DNA from 3 places in the Komagataeibacter diospyri genome. Region 2 is predicted to be linked to each of the others. Evidence: riboswitches for the same ligand, from Rfam matches in the RefSeq annotation. Region 2 holds a riboswitch; each other region holds the start of a gene.

Region 1 (4,672 bases), 1.5 Mb from region 2:
CGCTGTCGGGTCGGTGGGGCCGGGAGCGGCTGAAAGGGATGCAAGGCGGCGGGCAAAATCCCCAGCCAGTGTCCGTCCCCGGCTGCGCGCGCCAATGGCGTTCGCCACCACCATGATCTGGTCGGGAATATCCGCCAGTGCCCGTGCTGGCGGCAGGACGATAACCCGCGCGCCCTGCTCGCGCGCCGCCTGAATGGCGACGGCTGCCGTATAGGTCCCGCCCAGCACGACATCGGGGTGGGACGCCACGACATTTTCCGCCGTAGGGCGCAGGACGGGCACCTGCCGCGCCTGTTCACACAATACGGCATTCCAGCAGTCGCGCGCCAGCGGCGTCACTCCCGTAATCTGACCGGGTCCGGCCAGCAGCAGAAGCAGCTGGTCGGTACAGACATTCAGCGACACCACGCGCGGCAATGACTGCGCCCGCACGATCGGGGCACAGGCAAGAAGGCCCGCGACAATGCCCGCCATAACCCCCTTCACGTCAGTAATTCAGCATGAACCCGCCGTAACCGGCGCGACCGGGCTGCAGGTAGCCGATCGGGTCCTCGAACTGGTGGTCCAGCAGGTTGTCGGCGCGGGCATAGACGGACACATAACGGTTGATCTGGTAATTTGCGGCCACGTCGATAGTAAAATACCCATGCCCTTTGGCACATGTGCTGCATGTCTCGCTGCCAATGACCGGCAGGCCGCGCCAGCCGCTGGTATACAGGATGTTGCCCGAAAATGTCAGGTCGCGGATGGGGGTCCATGTCGTGTTGAAATTGAATTTGTGCTGGGGACGCTGCAGCAGTTCGTTGTGGTCTGCTTCATCCCGCGCATGGGTCCAGGTGTAGCTGAGGTTAAATTCCAGACCACGCAGCGCCTTCCAGTTCACGAATGCTTCCACACCGTACATCCGTGCCTTTGCCACATTGGCATAGGAGTAATTATAGTCGTATGCCGAATCAATCGAAAGCGAGGACTGGATCAGATTCCGGACGCGGCTGTCATACCATGTCGCGCCAAAATTCAGGCGATCATGCAGCAGCTTCTGCTCCACCCCTGCATCGTAACCGACCAGTTGTTCCGCCTTCAGGTCCGGATTGCCTTTTTCGGAATAACCGGCCCCCACCTGGCTGGCGAATAGCTGGTACAGCGATGGACCATGAAAACCCGAACCGGCACTGGCCTTGATGATGGTCCCGGTTCCCGGCACATGGATCGCGGGGGCCACGCGCCATGTCACATGGTTGCCATAACGCGAATTGGCGTCGTAACGGATATTGGCCGCGCCATACAGGATATGGTGCCAGTTGCCCTGATACTGCCCGTAGCCTGCGGTCGTATCCATGCTGGCGGATGTATCATATCCGCTGTCCCACATGCTGGACGCCGTATGGCTGGTATTGAACGTATCGTGGAAATGTTCGGCCCCGATCAGAAGCTGTCCATACTGCCGTAAATTGAACGTGCCGTGCCAGTCCACCTTCATCCGGCTGGAACGGTAATAATCAGGGTCGGGACTGATCGGACTGCCGTAAGCTGTGCCCGTTTCCGTCCAGCGGTTGCGGTTGGTCATGTAACCAAGGCCAAGCACCTGATCGAACAGTCCATGGAACGACACAAGATGCGCCGTGCCGCGCACGATGGCCTCGTTCTGGGTGGTCTGTTCCCGCACGCCTTTATCCCCGTACAGATTTTCGCTCTGCAGGTCATACACCGAATAGGAATGATTGTTGTCCTGTATCAGCCGCGCCGTAAGTCCCAGGTCAAAATTATGGGTGACATCATAACCCAGCCGGATATTGACGCCACGGTTGTCATTCCGGTTGCCTTCATGGCGCTGCTGCCGGTCCGCGCCGTAGTAGCGTTCGATATAGGACGGAATATTATGGAAGCCGTCCATGCGGTAATGGGAGAATTCCACATTATAATGAAATCGCCCCCTGCTGCCGCGCGCGCCGAATGTCTGGTTGAATGTCCCATACCCCCCGCCTTCGATCCGGACGAACGGCCTGAATCGTCCCTGCCCCTGCGCTGTGGTGATATCGATGACGCCGGCCATGGCGTCCGCGCCGTACAGGCCGCTCTGCGGACCGCGCAGGATCTCGATCCGGCCCATGCCATCGGTCACGAACGCGCCCGCGTCAAACATGCCGGTCGAGGAACTGCCGTCGTTGATATCCATGCCATCAAGGCGGACCTTGACCTCGTTGGCGTTATTGCCACGCATGAAAATGGACGAGGTACCACCCGGGCCACCCGTCTGCACCACGTTCAGGCCCGGCTGGCGTGCAAGGATATCAGTCAGGCTGCGCCGCTGCTGGGTCTGGATCTGTTTTTCGGTGATGATGGTCATGCTGGTGCCGATATCATCCACCTTTGTCGACCGACGGGCGGCACTGACGCTGATCAGTTCAGGAAGGCCCGTGTTGTCCAGCGAAACAACAGCTTTCGATTTCCTGTTCTGGACAGCATACTGGTTGGCGGGCTGCTTTTGCGGTGTGTCCCGTCTGGACAGATCATCGGCGCGCGCCACACAGGCGCCCATTGTTACCAGTGTGGTGGAAGCAATCAGCAGATTCCGAAAAAGGATCATGGAATTCAGGTCTCGCGGTCACATCATCGTTGCCACGAGAGCGTGTCGCCACACGGCTTCCGATCCGCAGGAAGGCCCGTGACACCACACCGTCAGGACACCCCGCCCGACAGTTCCCGGTCGCAACCATCATGACGGCAGGTCTCCTGGCTCACGGCGTGGCATCCTGCACAACCTTCCCGGAAAACCGCAGTCTCCAGTGGCCCGGACCATGACATCCGGTAATGCAAGGACATACCGCTTACAGTTGCGGGGACAGCCGGAGCATTGGATCGTAACCCGCACTCCGTTCCCTTTTAATCCCCCCGCAGGGGGAACCGTCGGCATGGTTCTGATCGTGCGGGGCGGTCCTGTCAACCCGGATGGTCCCGCGCCCCATGCCCGCTGGCAGCCGTTAGCGGGTGGCGGGCCGGGCCTGCTTCAGCAGCGCCGCGATCTGCGCACAGGCCGCTTCCCCTGCCCCTTTGGCAAAGGACGAACTCCGCGCTTCGTAGGTATAGCGGTCATAGCTCCGCGCATCGGGCATGTATTTGGCCCCGCCATCGATCATAGTCGCCACCATGGTATGCGCAAAGGGCGAATGGTCGCGGATCCGTGCACCAAGGCTGGCCGCCAGTTCCGGCCGCACGCCCACCAGCGCCAGGTCGCCAATACGGACCAGCACGACCGGCAGCGAAACCGGTGACCCGGCCGTATAGGCAAAAGTGGTGACAGGCCCCGTGGCGCGACCCGTCCGTGGCGGGAATGCCTGCGACGCCACCTGTATGTTTTCACGCCGGATGTCGAGTGTCGGCATATCGGCAGTCCTGATCTTCCCCGCCACATCGACGATCTGTGCGCCAAGGCGCGCGCCCAGCAGGTCAACAATCGCGAAGCCGGCTTCGTGAATGTCAATCCGGCCTGCCTGTCCATCCGCATTCACGACGGGACGGCTGGCCTGAAGATAGGGTGCCTGATCGCCTGCCGCCCCCACCACGAACAGGGCAGTCGCGTCAGGGCCGTACTGCGCCTCGACATGCCGCATCGCAGCACCGGCAAGATCCGCCGTCATGAGCCTGCTGCCCGTGCTGGATACGGACCCGTCCATGACCGAGGACTGCACGGCAAAATTCGTCATGACCGCCAGCGGCCTGCCATCCAGCCGGTCAATGCGCAGCACGCTTACGGTCGGGTCCGTATCGCCCGCGTCATCCGCGCCCAGCCACCATCCATACGGTGTCCACACATCACGGTTCACGCTGACCCGGCTTGTCCCCACGCCCGCGCCCAGACGCGCGGGCTGTCGCATTGCAAAGGCCCGCGTCGCGGCCTGACGCGCGGCCTGTATGACTGCCTGCCATGCAGCGGCATTGGCCTTCATATCCGTACCCGGTGGCGTCTGCCCCGCCGCGAATACATGCGGCGCTGAAAAGGTGTGGCTGGCGCTGACAATGATATTGGGGGCAGCAATGCCTGCGACATCCGTCACGGTGGCCTTGATCGCGGTTATCAGGTCATCAAAGATGGATGTCAGGTCCACCACGACAATGGCAAGCCGTGTTGTCCCGTCATCAAGCAGCAGGACACGCACGGCCAGCGGATCATGCTGCCCGGTAAACCCGTCAATGGGAAACTGGCTGGCCGGAAACACGATATCCGCCCGCCCGCTTCCTGCACGAAAAGCAGGCTTCGCGGCCATGGCGGCATGTACAGGAACCGCACCCAGCGCCACAAGCGCGCCAAGACCCATGCCCCCCATGAAATCCCGTCTTGTTGGCATGGTCCCGTTCCCTGTCTTATTTCTTTTCATGGGTGCGATATGATTACGCCTGCCCATAATAAAAAAAGGCCCGGCAATAAGCCGGGCCTTCCGTTGTGGGGCGGAAATCAGTTGGAGCTGTTGTTCTGGTTCCAGCCGCCGTTGTGGTCACCACCGCGACCACCGCCGCCGTGTTCACCCCAGCCGCCATTCTGGCTGTCGCCACCACGGTTGCCGTTCTGGCTGTCGCCGCCGCGGTTGCCATGTTCGCCCCAGCCGCCACGCTCGCCAGAGCCACCGTTGCGGTCACCACGACCTTCGCCACGGCCTTCACCGCCGCGATCACC
Region 2 (4,672 bases):
GGCGCATCGCCTTGCCGCGCACGGTGGCGTAGCCCTTCATGCGCAGGATGTCATGCTGTTCGGCCAGCGTTTTCAGGCGGGCAATGAAGCCTTCTACGCTGTCCTGTTCGGGAATGGAGGCGACGAAGCTTTCAAAATCATCATGCTCGTGCTCGCCGCCTTCGGCATCGTGGTGTGACGGGCGGGCGTCAAGGTCGTCTTCCGCCGCAGCGTCAAGGCCCAGCAGGATGGCAGGGTCCACCTGTCCATCGGTTGCACGCACCACTTTCACCACGCGCGGGATCTCGGCGCGGATGGAGGCTTCCACCGCATCGGCCTGTGCCGGGGTCATGAGGTCGGTCTTGTTCAGCATCACAAGGTCGGCGGACAGCAACTGGTCTTCGTACACTTCCGCCAGTGGATTGTCGTGGTCCAGCGACGGGTCGGCCGCCTGCTGGCGGGCGACTTCCGCCGGGTCATCGGCAAAGCGGCCGGCAGCCACGGCGGGGCCGTCCACGACCGTGACCACACCATCGACCGTCATGCGGGTGCGGATGGTGGGCCAGCCAAACGCCTTGAGCAGCGGCTTGGGCAGCGCCAGTCCTGATGTCTCGATCACGATATGGTCGGGGGCTGCTTCACGGTCCAGCAGGGCTTCCATGGTGGGCAGGAAGTCGTCGGCCACCGTGCAGCACAGGCAGCCATTGGTCAGTTCCACAATGTCCTCGTCCCGGCATCCTTCCACGCCACACGCGCGCAGCGTGTCGCCATCAATGCCCAGCGTGCCGAATTCGTTGACCACTATGGCGATGCGCCGGCCTTTCGCATTGGCCAGGACATGGCGCAGCAGTGTGGTCTTGCCTGCCCCCAGAAAACCGGTGATGACGGTAACGGGCACCTTGGCGCGGGCCGTGTTGGATGGGGTCATGGCGATCAGGCTCCAGGAAAAAGGGTGGCAGGAAAACGGCCGCGTACCATGTCCGACAGGCTGGCAGGGCGGCGGGACGGCATGACGGTACCGCTGCGTGAAGCGCCGTAAGCGGCGACATAGGTCATGAGGTCAGCGGCCTTTTCCGGGCCAAGGTTGGCCAGCAGCCAGCCCCATTTGCCCGGCATGGCCACCACGGCAGTGCAGCCATCGTTACAGGCGGCGAGGCAACTGACTTCATGCACGACGACCTGCGGGTTGCCTGATGCCAGTACATGCATGGCGTCATGCAACTGGCGCCCCGGCGGGTTGTCGGACGCGGGCAGGCCACGGCGGCACGTCACGCAGACATGCAGGTGAACGGGGCCAGCCTCCATGGGATCGGGTGATGCGGGAATGCTCATGATGGTCCGTGCCCTTTCGCGGCGTTGCTGCGCACGGGCAGCGGTGGGCGGGGTGCACGGTCATGGCCCTGCGACCTGCGTACGGGCAGGGCGGTGGCCTGTCGCGTGCCGGGCACCCCGCCGGCCATGCGATTGAATCTCGGTCCTGTTTGTCCGCCTGCGGACGGACATGATGGCAGGTCTCCTGGCTTGTGGCGGAGGGTGCTGGGGTCAGCGTCCTCGATCCCGGCGGCCTTCCCGGTCCCGATCACGGGAACCAGTGGCGCATGCTGGCCCGCAATGGGCGGACCAGGCCGGGAAACAGCCACCTACAGTTGCGGGGGCAGCGACGGAATTGCCGGTATGGCGCACCGTCTTCCCTATTCTCCCCCAACAGGGGGACCATCACTGGCGGATTTAGACGATCGGTCCCGGCGCTGTCAAAAAAACCGGGGCCGTCGCGCATGTCATGCGGTCATGGCAGTGGTGCGCCACTGACGGCCACGCGCCATGCCGTATGGCGCGTCAGGTGCGTCCGGGTCAGGGGGGCGATATCCAGACGGACCAGCATTGCCGCTGTGCCGCCAAGGGCGGCCACCACGATGGCCCGTACAACCGTGGCATCGGCCAGCACTGCCATGCGTGCGGGCGCAGATGGCAGGGCTTCAAGCCACCGCGTCACGCGCTGCAGGTGTGCAGCCCGGCTTTCCCCACCCGGCGGGGCGAAACCGGTATCGGCAACCCAGCGCGCAAGAGCGGCGGCAGGCAGGTCTTTTAGTGACTGTCCCTGCCATGCGCCCATATCCGGGGCGCGCAGGGCTGGTTCGGACAAGGTGTTGCGTGTGTCTGGGGCTGGCATGGTGGGGGGCAGCAGGATCTGTTCGGCGTCCTCGACATGTCGCGCAAGGTCGGCGGGTAGCGGGCATGTCTCGTCATGCAGTGGAAAAATGCCATGGCGCACGCAGTCGGGGGCAGGCAGTGCAATACAGGTCAGGGTCTGGTTCATGCCATGCGGCCCTGCGTGTGGGGAAGGGGTGGGATATGCAAGGGAATGATTGACCTTCCACGTCAATTTTGAAAACATGGACCCAGATCCGGTTATGGGAAGGGCGGCCTGACATGGTGCGTCCCCTGCATGCTGCTCCGGGTCGCACGAGATCCATGGAGTTACCAGTATGAGCCAAGATACATCCGTTCTGTCCAGCGCCGCGATCGCTGCGCCGCAGGTTTCCATCCCGGTTCGCGACCTGCTGCCGTGGGGTGTGTTCGGGCTGGTTCTGGCGTCGCTGCTGATCTATTTCGTGGGCGCCGAGCAGGGTGCGACTTCCCTTATTTCCGGACATTACGTGCATGAATTCGTACATGATGGCCGCCATCTGCTGGGTTTCCCCTGTCACTGAACGGCCTGCGTGCCGATACGGCGCGACGGTGAATGAAGGACGGCATGCCCCGGCGGGTATGCCGTTTTTTATTGGGTGTGTTCGAGGGGCTGTTTCCTGAAACCGGATCAGGAAATGCTGCCTTTGTAAAAAACGCTGCGCCCGCAAATTCCATTTTTCCCGCCAGGTATGCTGATCAGCCCATGTTGATGACAGTCCGTCCCCGGATGTGACCGGCAAGGATGCGCGGCGCGATGCCGATGGCATCAGCCAGGGGGGCGTCATGCAGCATGTTTTCCAGGCGCACGGGATCGATATCGCGCGCAAGGCGCGTCCATGCGGTCATGCGGCGTGGGCGCGGGCACATCACGCTATCGATTCCCTGCAGGCGTATGCCGCGCAGGATGAAAGGCGCCACTGTCAGCGGCAGCGTCAGTCCGCCCGCCAGTCCGCAGGCCGCCACCGTGCCACCGTGCTGGATGGAAGCGCACATGGCGGCCAGTGTCTCACCCCCCACCACGTCGATTCCCCCCGCCCAGCGTGCGGTTTCCAGTGCCTTGCCCGTGGGGCTGAGTGTATCGCGTGGCAGCACCTCCGCTGCACCCAGCCCGGTCAGGTAGGCATGGAGCTGTGGCCGCCCGGTTACCGCCGCCACCTGATACCCCAGCTGCGCCAGCAGCATGATGGCCATGCCCCCCACGCCGCCGCCTGCGCCATTGACGATAACGGGGCCACTGGCAGGGGTCAGGCCGCCGTCCTCCAGGGCCATGACACACAGCATGGCGGTAAAGCCCGCCGTGCCGATTCCCATGGCCTGCCGTGCGGTCAGCCCGGCAGGCTGTGGCAGCAGCCACCGCCCCGGCAGGCGCGCCATGCGGGCAAGCCCGCCCCAGTGCCGTTCCCCCAGTCCCCAGCCAGTGGCCAGCACCCGGTCGCCCGGGCGGTGGACCGGATCATCGGAATGCAGCACGCGTCCCGCCAGGTCGATGCCCGGGATCATGGGAAACTGCCGCACCACCGGCGCGCCACGGGTCATGGCCAGCGCGTCCTTGTAGTTCAGGCTGGAATGGTCGATTTCCACCGTTACGTCGCCTTCGGGCAGGCGCGTGGGATCGACCTGCTCCAGCCGGGTCGTGACCACGCCATCCGCGCGGCTGATCATGAGGGCGTCGAACATGCTGGCAGTCTTCCGTGATGATGAAGGAAAAAATGGAACGCTGAACCGCGTTCAATGCAGTTTTCATGCCCGATTTAGGTCTATCTTCCTATGTGCAACTACGTGATTTCGCATGATCGTGAAGCAGCGTGTTCAGAAAAACCGTTGATTATACAAAATGATTTTACAATGGCGATCAGCCGGGACTCATGTCGCGCATGTCATCTGGCCGCGGCATGTGCGCTGACATGAAAAAGTGCAGGTCTGGTGTGACCTTCCCACGCTTCCCGCCGGGGGGACGGTGTGGTGTGCTGCTTTTTCAGCCATTATTGCACAGGCAGGAGGCATGCCGATGTCCGACGTCACAGTTTCTTCCTTTCCCGCCCTGTCTTCCATGAATGCGCTGTGGCAGGCGCGGTATGGCACCCGGCCGCCGCCCAGCCCCCTGCCGGAAAGCCCGGTGGCGCGCAGCCTCATGACCCATCGTTCCGTTCGCGCCTTCAGCCCCGCGATACTTCCCGATGGCGTAGTGGAAGCGGCGGTGGCGGCGGCGCAGTCGGCCTCGACATCATGCAACCTGCAGGCATGGAGCGTGATCGCCGTGCGTGACGCTGGCCGCCGTGCCCGGCTGGCGAAGATCGCGGGGGACCAGGATTTCATCGCACAGGCGCCACTGTTCCTGGCGTGGATTGCCGACCTGTCGCGGCTGGAGCATGTGGGCCAGGCGGAGGGCCGCACATTACCGGGGGTGGACTGTCTGGATACCTTCCTGGGCGCGGTGATGGATACTGCTTTCGCCGCGCAGAATGCAGCGGCCACGTTCGAATCCTACGGTCTGGGAATCGTG
Region 3 (4,672 bases), 420 kb from region 2:
GGCCGCCGCGTGGGATGACCGTATCCATGTGGAAGAACGCACGGTGGATGTCCATATTCGCCGGCTGCGTCTTGCACTGAACGCCACAGGTGGGGCGGACCTGATCCGCACCGTGCGTTCCAGTGGTTACATGCTGGATGATGGCAAGGTGGCCTGATCGGCATTTCCGGATAGTATTGAGTAATAAAAGCTTTCTGGGCGCAGCCTTTTCTTAAAAGGCAGTGTTCTTCGAAGCCTTTTGAAAAACGCTTCACCAGAGACTTTCTTTTTTTATATGCCGCTGCGTTCCAGCTTGGCATAACGTTTCAGCGCCCGTTCGCGCCGCAGGCGTGACAGGCGTTTCAGCCAGAAAATGCCGTTGATCTGGTCGATTTCATGTTGCAGGCAGGTGGCCAGCAGGCCATCGGCGTATTCTTCCCCATCCCCACCGTCGGGGCGCGTATAGCGCACCTTTACCCGTGCGGGACGGGTGACGGGCGCCTGGATGCCGGGCATGGACACGCTGCCCTCTTCCTGTGTGGATGTTTCCGCCGACTGCCAGATGATTTCAGGATTTGCATAGACATGTGGGCCACCCCCATCCGGCAGGTCAATCACCACCAGCCGTTGCGCAATGCCAACATGACACGCGGTGATGCCGATTCCCGGAGCGGCATGCATGGTCTCCAGCAGGTCGCGTGCCAGTTGTGCATTTTCGGGTGCAGTTGCATCGACAGGTTTCGCCACCTGTTCCAGACAGGGATGGGGAAAGCGGATAATTGGCAGGATGGCCATGCAGGCTGGGTTCCGGTTCGCAATCAGTACAGGAAGGGACCGTTATCGTCCGCGTTCAGGTTGGTGTAATACGGAATGTAGAAGTTCATGCCGAACGGGCTGTAGGTATGGTCCACACCCGATACGGGACGCAGCGGCTTGACGTCGTGTTCCGCCAGGCAGTCATAAAGGGTCTCGCGCAGGTGTTCCGTTTCCCTGTCCGACTTCTGCGTGCCGTAGAACAGGTCGTGCGCATAGGGTTTGCAGGCCTGCGGCGTGTGTTCGTAATATTCAGCGTACCGGTTCTGCCTGTTTTTTTCTATGTCCGCATCCGATATCCACTGGTGGCTGGCGGCGCTGGTGCTCCAGATTTCCTTCCATCCCGTGCGCATGTGCGGCAGGCGGGCAACGGCAATGCCATCCTGCCGCGTGCCATCCTTGTGCACCATGCTGCCGTGGCAGGCCATGACCTGTATGTGGTCATTATAGATGGCGCTCTTGATCGTCCCGCCTTCGAAAGCGACGGCCGGGGATGCATTGGGCGCGCCCTGATTGGCAATGGCCACCACTGCGGATTCAACAGCAGGCTGCCGGCAGTAGTTGACCATGGGGTGGGGGGCGTGCTGCGCGCAGGCGGCCATACCAAGCGGAAGACATAAAGCAACAAGACGGCGCAACGGTTTTTTCCTTTTGCAATGCGGCACGGGACCCAGCCATGTGCCTATGAAGTCAGGCGTATAGAAGGGGCCCGTCCCTCACAACAATGTAAATTTTCAATTCCGCCCTGTGCTTTTGTCTCCTCTTGTCTTTCCTGTGGTGGGGATGCGTGGATTACGGGCCGCGAATGCGAATAACAGCAGTACCATCACCAGCAGGACGGGCGTGATATCCGGTCCGTGGCATGGGGTGGTATCCGCACGGGCCGGAATATACGTACCCATCAGAATGTAAGGCTGCTGTGCAGGCCAAAAATGGCTTCGTTTCCCACCCGTCGGTTGCCGCTCCAGTCGGCCACGCCACCGGATGGGTTCCATACGTACTGGAAATCGGGCTGCATCACCATCCACGGCGTGACCTGCGCCTGATAGGTCAGTTCAAGATGGTTCTCGTTCCCCTGGACAAGGGAATTGCTGTCGCGGTCGAACTGGCGCTGTCCCGAACTGGCGCGGCCAATGCCCCAGCCCAGGCCGATCGTGTCGTTGTCCCGCCCCCTGAACGGGGCCTTCAGGTTCAGGCCTGCGTCGGTGGCGAAGCTGATCATGTTGCGGTCGCCGCCATTGCCCGTGGCGCGCACGAATACCCCGACTGACCGCGCGGATCTGAGCGAAGGCCGCCAGATCATCTGGTCAATGATGCCATAAACCATCCAGTTGCCCCGGTCCCAGCGCGGGGTCAGTTCGGACTGCGTGCTGCTGGCATTCAGCGTGGCCGCACCGAGTGAGCCACCACGCTGGTTGTAACGGTAATCGGCAAACTTCGCCGTATCGTAATACCCGCCCAGCTTGTACACGCCCGGCAGGCCGGGATTTTTTGTCACATTGGACATGTCGGCAGGCTGTGGGTTGAGCGCATACTGCAGTTCGGTGATCAGCAGCGCGCCGGTGCCCATGTTGAAGTTCGTGCCATTGGCGCCATTGGTGGTCTGGCTGGTGGGGTCGGAATTGTACCCGCTGATGGAACCGGTCGCCTGCTGGATGGGCAGGGAGTTGTAGCGGTTGCCCGGCGGGTTGTCGTCGGCCGCCGCGAACATGAAGGTGAACTTCTCGCTGGGGCGGTAGCGGATGCGGATGGCGGGGGATGACAGCGGCCATGACGGCCCGCCCCCATACAGGTTGACCGAGGGCGCCATGGGCCAGCCGAAATTGGCGTTGAGGTAAAGCGAGGCGTAATCGCTGATCAGGAATTCGGTATCAAGGTCCTGCTGGCCGATCTTCACGTCCAGTTTGCCCTTCAGGAAGGACTGCTGGTACCACAGCTCGAACAGACGGGTGGAGCGGTCGGCCTCGAAGCCGCTGACCGGGTTGAAGTTGGCCAGATGATCCTGCGAGATCGAGCGCCCGCGCGTCTGCAGCGCGCTGACATTGAACAGGCCACCCTTCAGGCCGAACAGCTTTTCGGTATCAATGGTAAGGGTTGGCATGGTGACGCCGTCATAGGCGGGGCCGGTGCCCGAACCGGCCGCGCCATCATTGCCCGAGGCTGACCCGCCGGTGCCATTGCCCCAGACCTCATCGACTTCCTGAATGTCGAAGCTGATGCCATGCTTGTACAGCCACGGCCGCGCGCCCCACATGTTGCCCAGCAGGTTGCCGCTGGTGTCGAGTTTGTCGTCACCCCCAGCCGCAACCGCGGCCTTTTCTTCCGCATCGGCCTGCGCGCGTTCTGAATCGCGCACGGTGGCCGGGTCGATCTGCTGGATCAGGGGGGTGGAATTGCCAAGGCGAGCGCGGTCCTGCGCGATCTGTGTCTGGGCCTGCGCATGGGTGCTGGCCCCTGTGATGCCGATCAGGCCGCAGGAGAGGAGAAGGGTATGCCTGCAGCCATGTCGTGCCGCGAGGGGGAAAAGGAATTTCATGAAAAACATCCCGTCAGGATGGGGCCGACCATGAATGGCCGGAAAAAAACGGCCCATTGTAACGGGCCACGGCTGATACGGGGGACGGGATGTCAGATGGTCTTGTACATGTTTCGTGTCCATCTCCGGTCAGCCCGCCCGGCGATATTGTGAAGGACAACGGCAGGTCTCCTGGCTTACGGGTCACTGCATTTCATCTCCCTTCCCGGCCGGGGCCAGTGGGTGCCGTATGGCGGCATCAGATGAAATACTCTCCGTTTACAGTTGCGGGTACAGCTGTCGACTAGACCCCCGGATATGATATCCCGCCGGGGTTTACGACATTCCCTTTCTCACCCGTTTGCACGGGACCGCTGACTTATTGATCCGGACTATAGCGTTTACAGTCCATTAGGCAAGGTCGGCCGGGGGTTGCTGGTCCAGCAGTGCTGCAACTTCTTCCATGTCTGGCGCGGCCTGTGCGGCACCGGGGCGGGTGGTGGCCAGCGCGCCGCAGGCGGCGGCAAAGCGCACGGCTTCCCCAATCACCGCCCCGCGCGCCAGTGCGCAGGCCAGCCCTGCATTGAAGCTGTCCCCCGCCGCCACCGTATCAACCGCCCGGACATGGAAGGGCGGGATGAACCCCTGCCCACCCGGTGCGGAATACGCCACGCCGCGGTGCCCCAGCTTGATGATGGCCGTGCGTGTGCCGCGTGCGTGCAGAATGCGTGCCGCCTGCAGGGCTGTTGCTTCATCGATGGGCTCGATACCCGTCAGGTCGCGGGTTTCGCGTTCGTTGGGGGTCAGGATATCCGCCAGCGCGTACAGGTCTTCCGGCAGGCCATCCACGGGGACCGGTGCAGGGTCCAGCATGACGGGAATGGAGCGTGCGTGGGCCTGCCGGGCTATTGCCAGCACCAGTGCAGGAGACATTTCCATCTGCATCATTACCAGCGTGGCGTGATCCAGAACAGGGCAGAGCAGGGGGCACGCTTCCGCCGCGTGCGTCATGTTCGCCCCGCCATCAACAAGGATCTGGTTTTCCCCCGCGTGGTCGATGGTGATGAAGGCCCGGCCGGTGCCTGCCGCCGGGTCTTTCATAAGCCAGCGTGTGTTGACCCCGGCCTGTTCCAGCGTGGTACGCGCCATGTCTGCCAGCATGTCCGCACCTGTCCAGCCCGCCAGCGCCACGTCCTGCCCCAGCTTCGCCACCGCGATTGCCTGATTGGCCCCCTTGCCCCCTAACCCGGTAGTGGAGGAATGGACATGCAGCGTTTCACCCGGCCGAGCAAAGCGTGTGACATGTACGACAAAATCGATATTGGTGCTGCCAATGACGGCAATATGGGACGTAGGCATGGCGGG

Evidence for each region. Region 2 has a riboswitch for cobalamin ahead of ACE2AA_RS12555 (DUF1636 domain-containing protein). Riboswitches for the same ligand answer to the same signal wherever they lie in the genome.
Region 1: linked by a shared signal. The riboswitch ahead of ACE2AA_RS02965 (TonB-dependent receptor plug domain-containing protein) and the one ahead of ACE2AA_RS12555 (DUF1636 domain-containing protein) in region 2 are both predicted to bind cobalamin.
Region 3: linked by a shared signal. The riboswitch ahead of ACE2AA_RS10665 (carbohydrate porin) and the one ahead of ACE2AA_RS12555 (DUF1636 domain-containing protein) in region 2 are both predicted to bind cobalamin.

Annotation. Positions count from the first base shown of each region.
Region 1 is NZ_CP171836.1:648,444-653,115, reverse strand. Features, by position in the region: gene ACE2AA_RS02970 (ABC transporter substrate-binding protein) at 1-474, opposite strand, end outside; gene ACE2AA_RS02965 (TonB-dependent receptor plug domain-containing protein) at 488-2,587, opposite strand; cobalamin riboswitch at 2,706-2,924, opposite strand; gene ACE2AA_RS02960 (neutral/alkaline non-lysosomal ceramidase N-terminal domain-containing protein) at 2,982-4,346, opposite strand; gene ACE2AA_RS02955 (hypothetical protein) at 4,454-4,672, opposite strand, start outside.
Region 2 is NZ_CP171836.1:2,680,457-2,685,128, forward strand. Features, by position in the region: gene cobW (cobalamin biosynthesis protein CobW) at 1-907, opposite strand, end outside; gene ACE2AA_RS12555 (DUF1636 domain-containing protein) at 913-1,311, opposite strand; cobalamin riboswitch at 1,468-1,712, opposite strand; gene ACE2AA_RS12560 (histidine phosphatase family protein) at 1,766-2,374, opposite strand; gene ACE2AA_RS12565 (CbtB domain-containing protein) at 2,466-2,690, shown strand; gene ACE2AA_RS12570 (MDR family oxidoreductase) at 2,866-3,846, opposite strand; gene ACE2AA_RS12575 (nitroreductase family protein) at 4,178-4,672, shown strand, end outside.
Region 3 is NZ_CP171836.1:2,264,394-2,269,065, reverse strand. Features, by position in the region: gene ACE2AA_RS10680 (response regulator) at 1-157, shown strand, start outside; gene ACE2AA_RS10675 (peptide deformylase) at 271-774, opposite strand; gene ACE2AA_RS10670 (hypothetical protein) at 798-1,430, opposite strand; gene ACE2AA_RS10665 (carbohydrate porin) at 1,694-3,328, opposite strand; cobalamin riboswitch at 3,472-3,698, opposite strand; gene ACE2AA_RS10660 (ribokinase) at 3,719-4,666, opposite strand.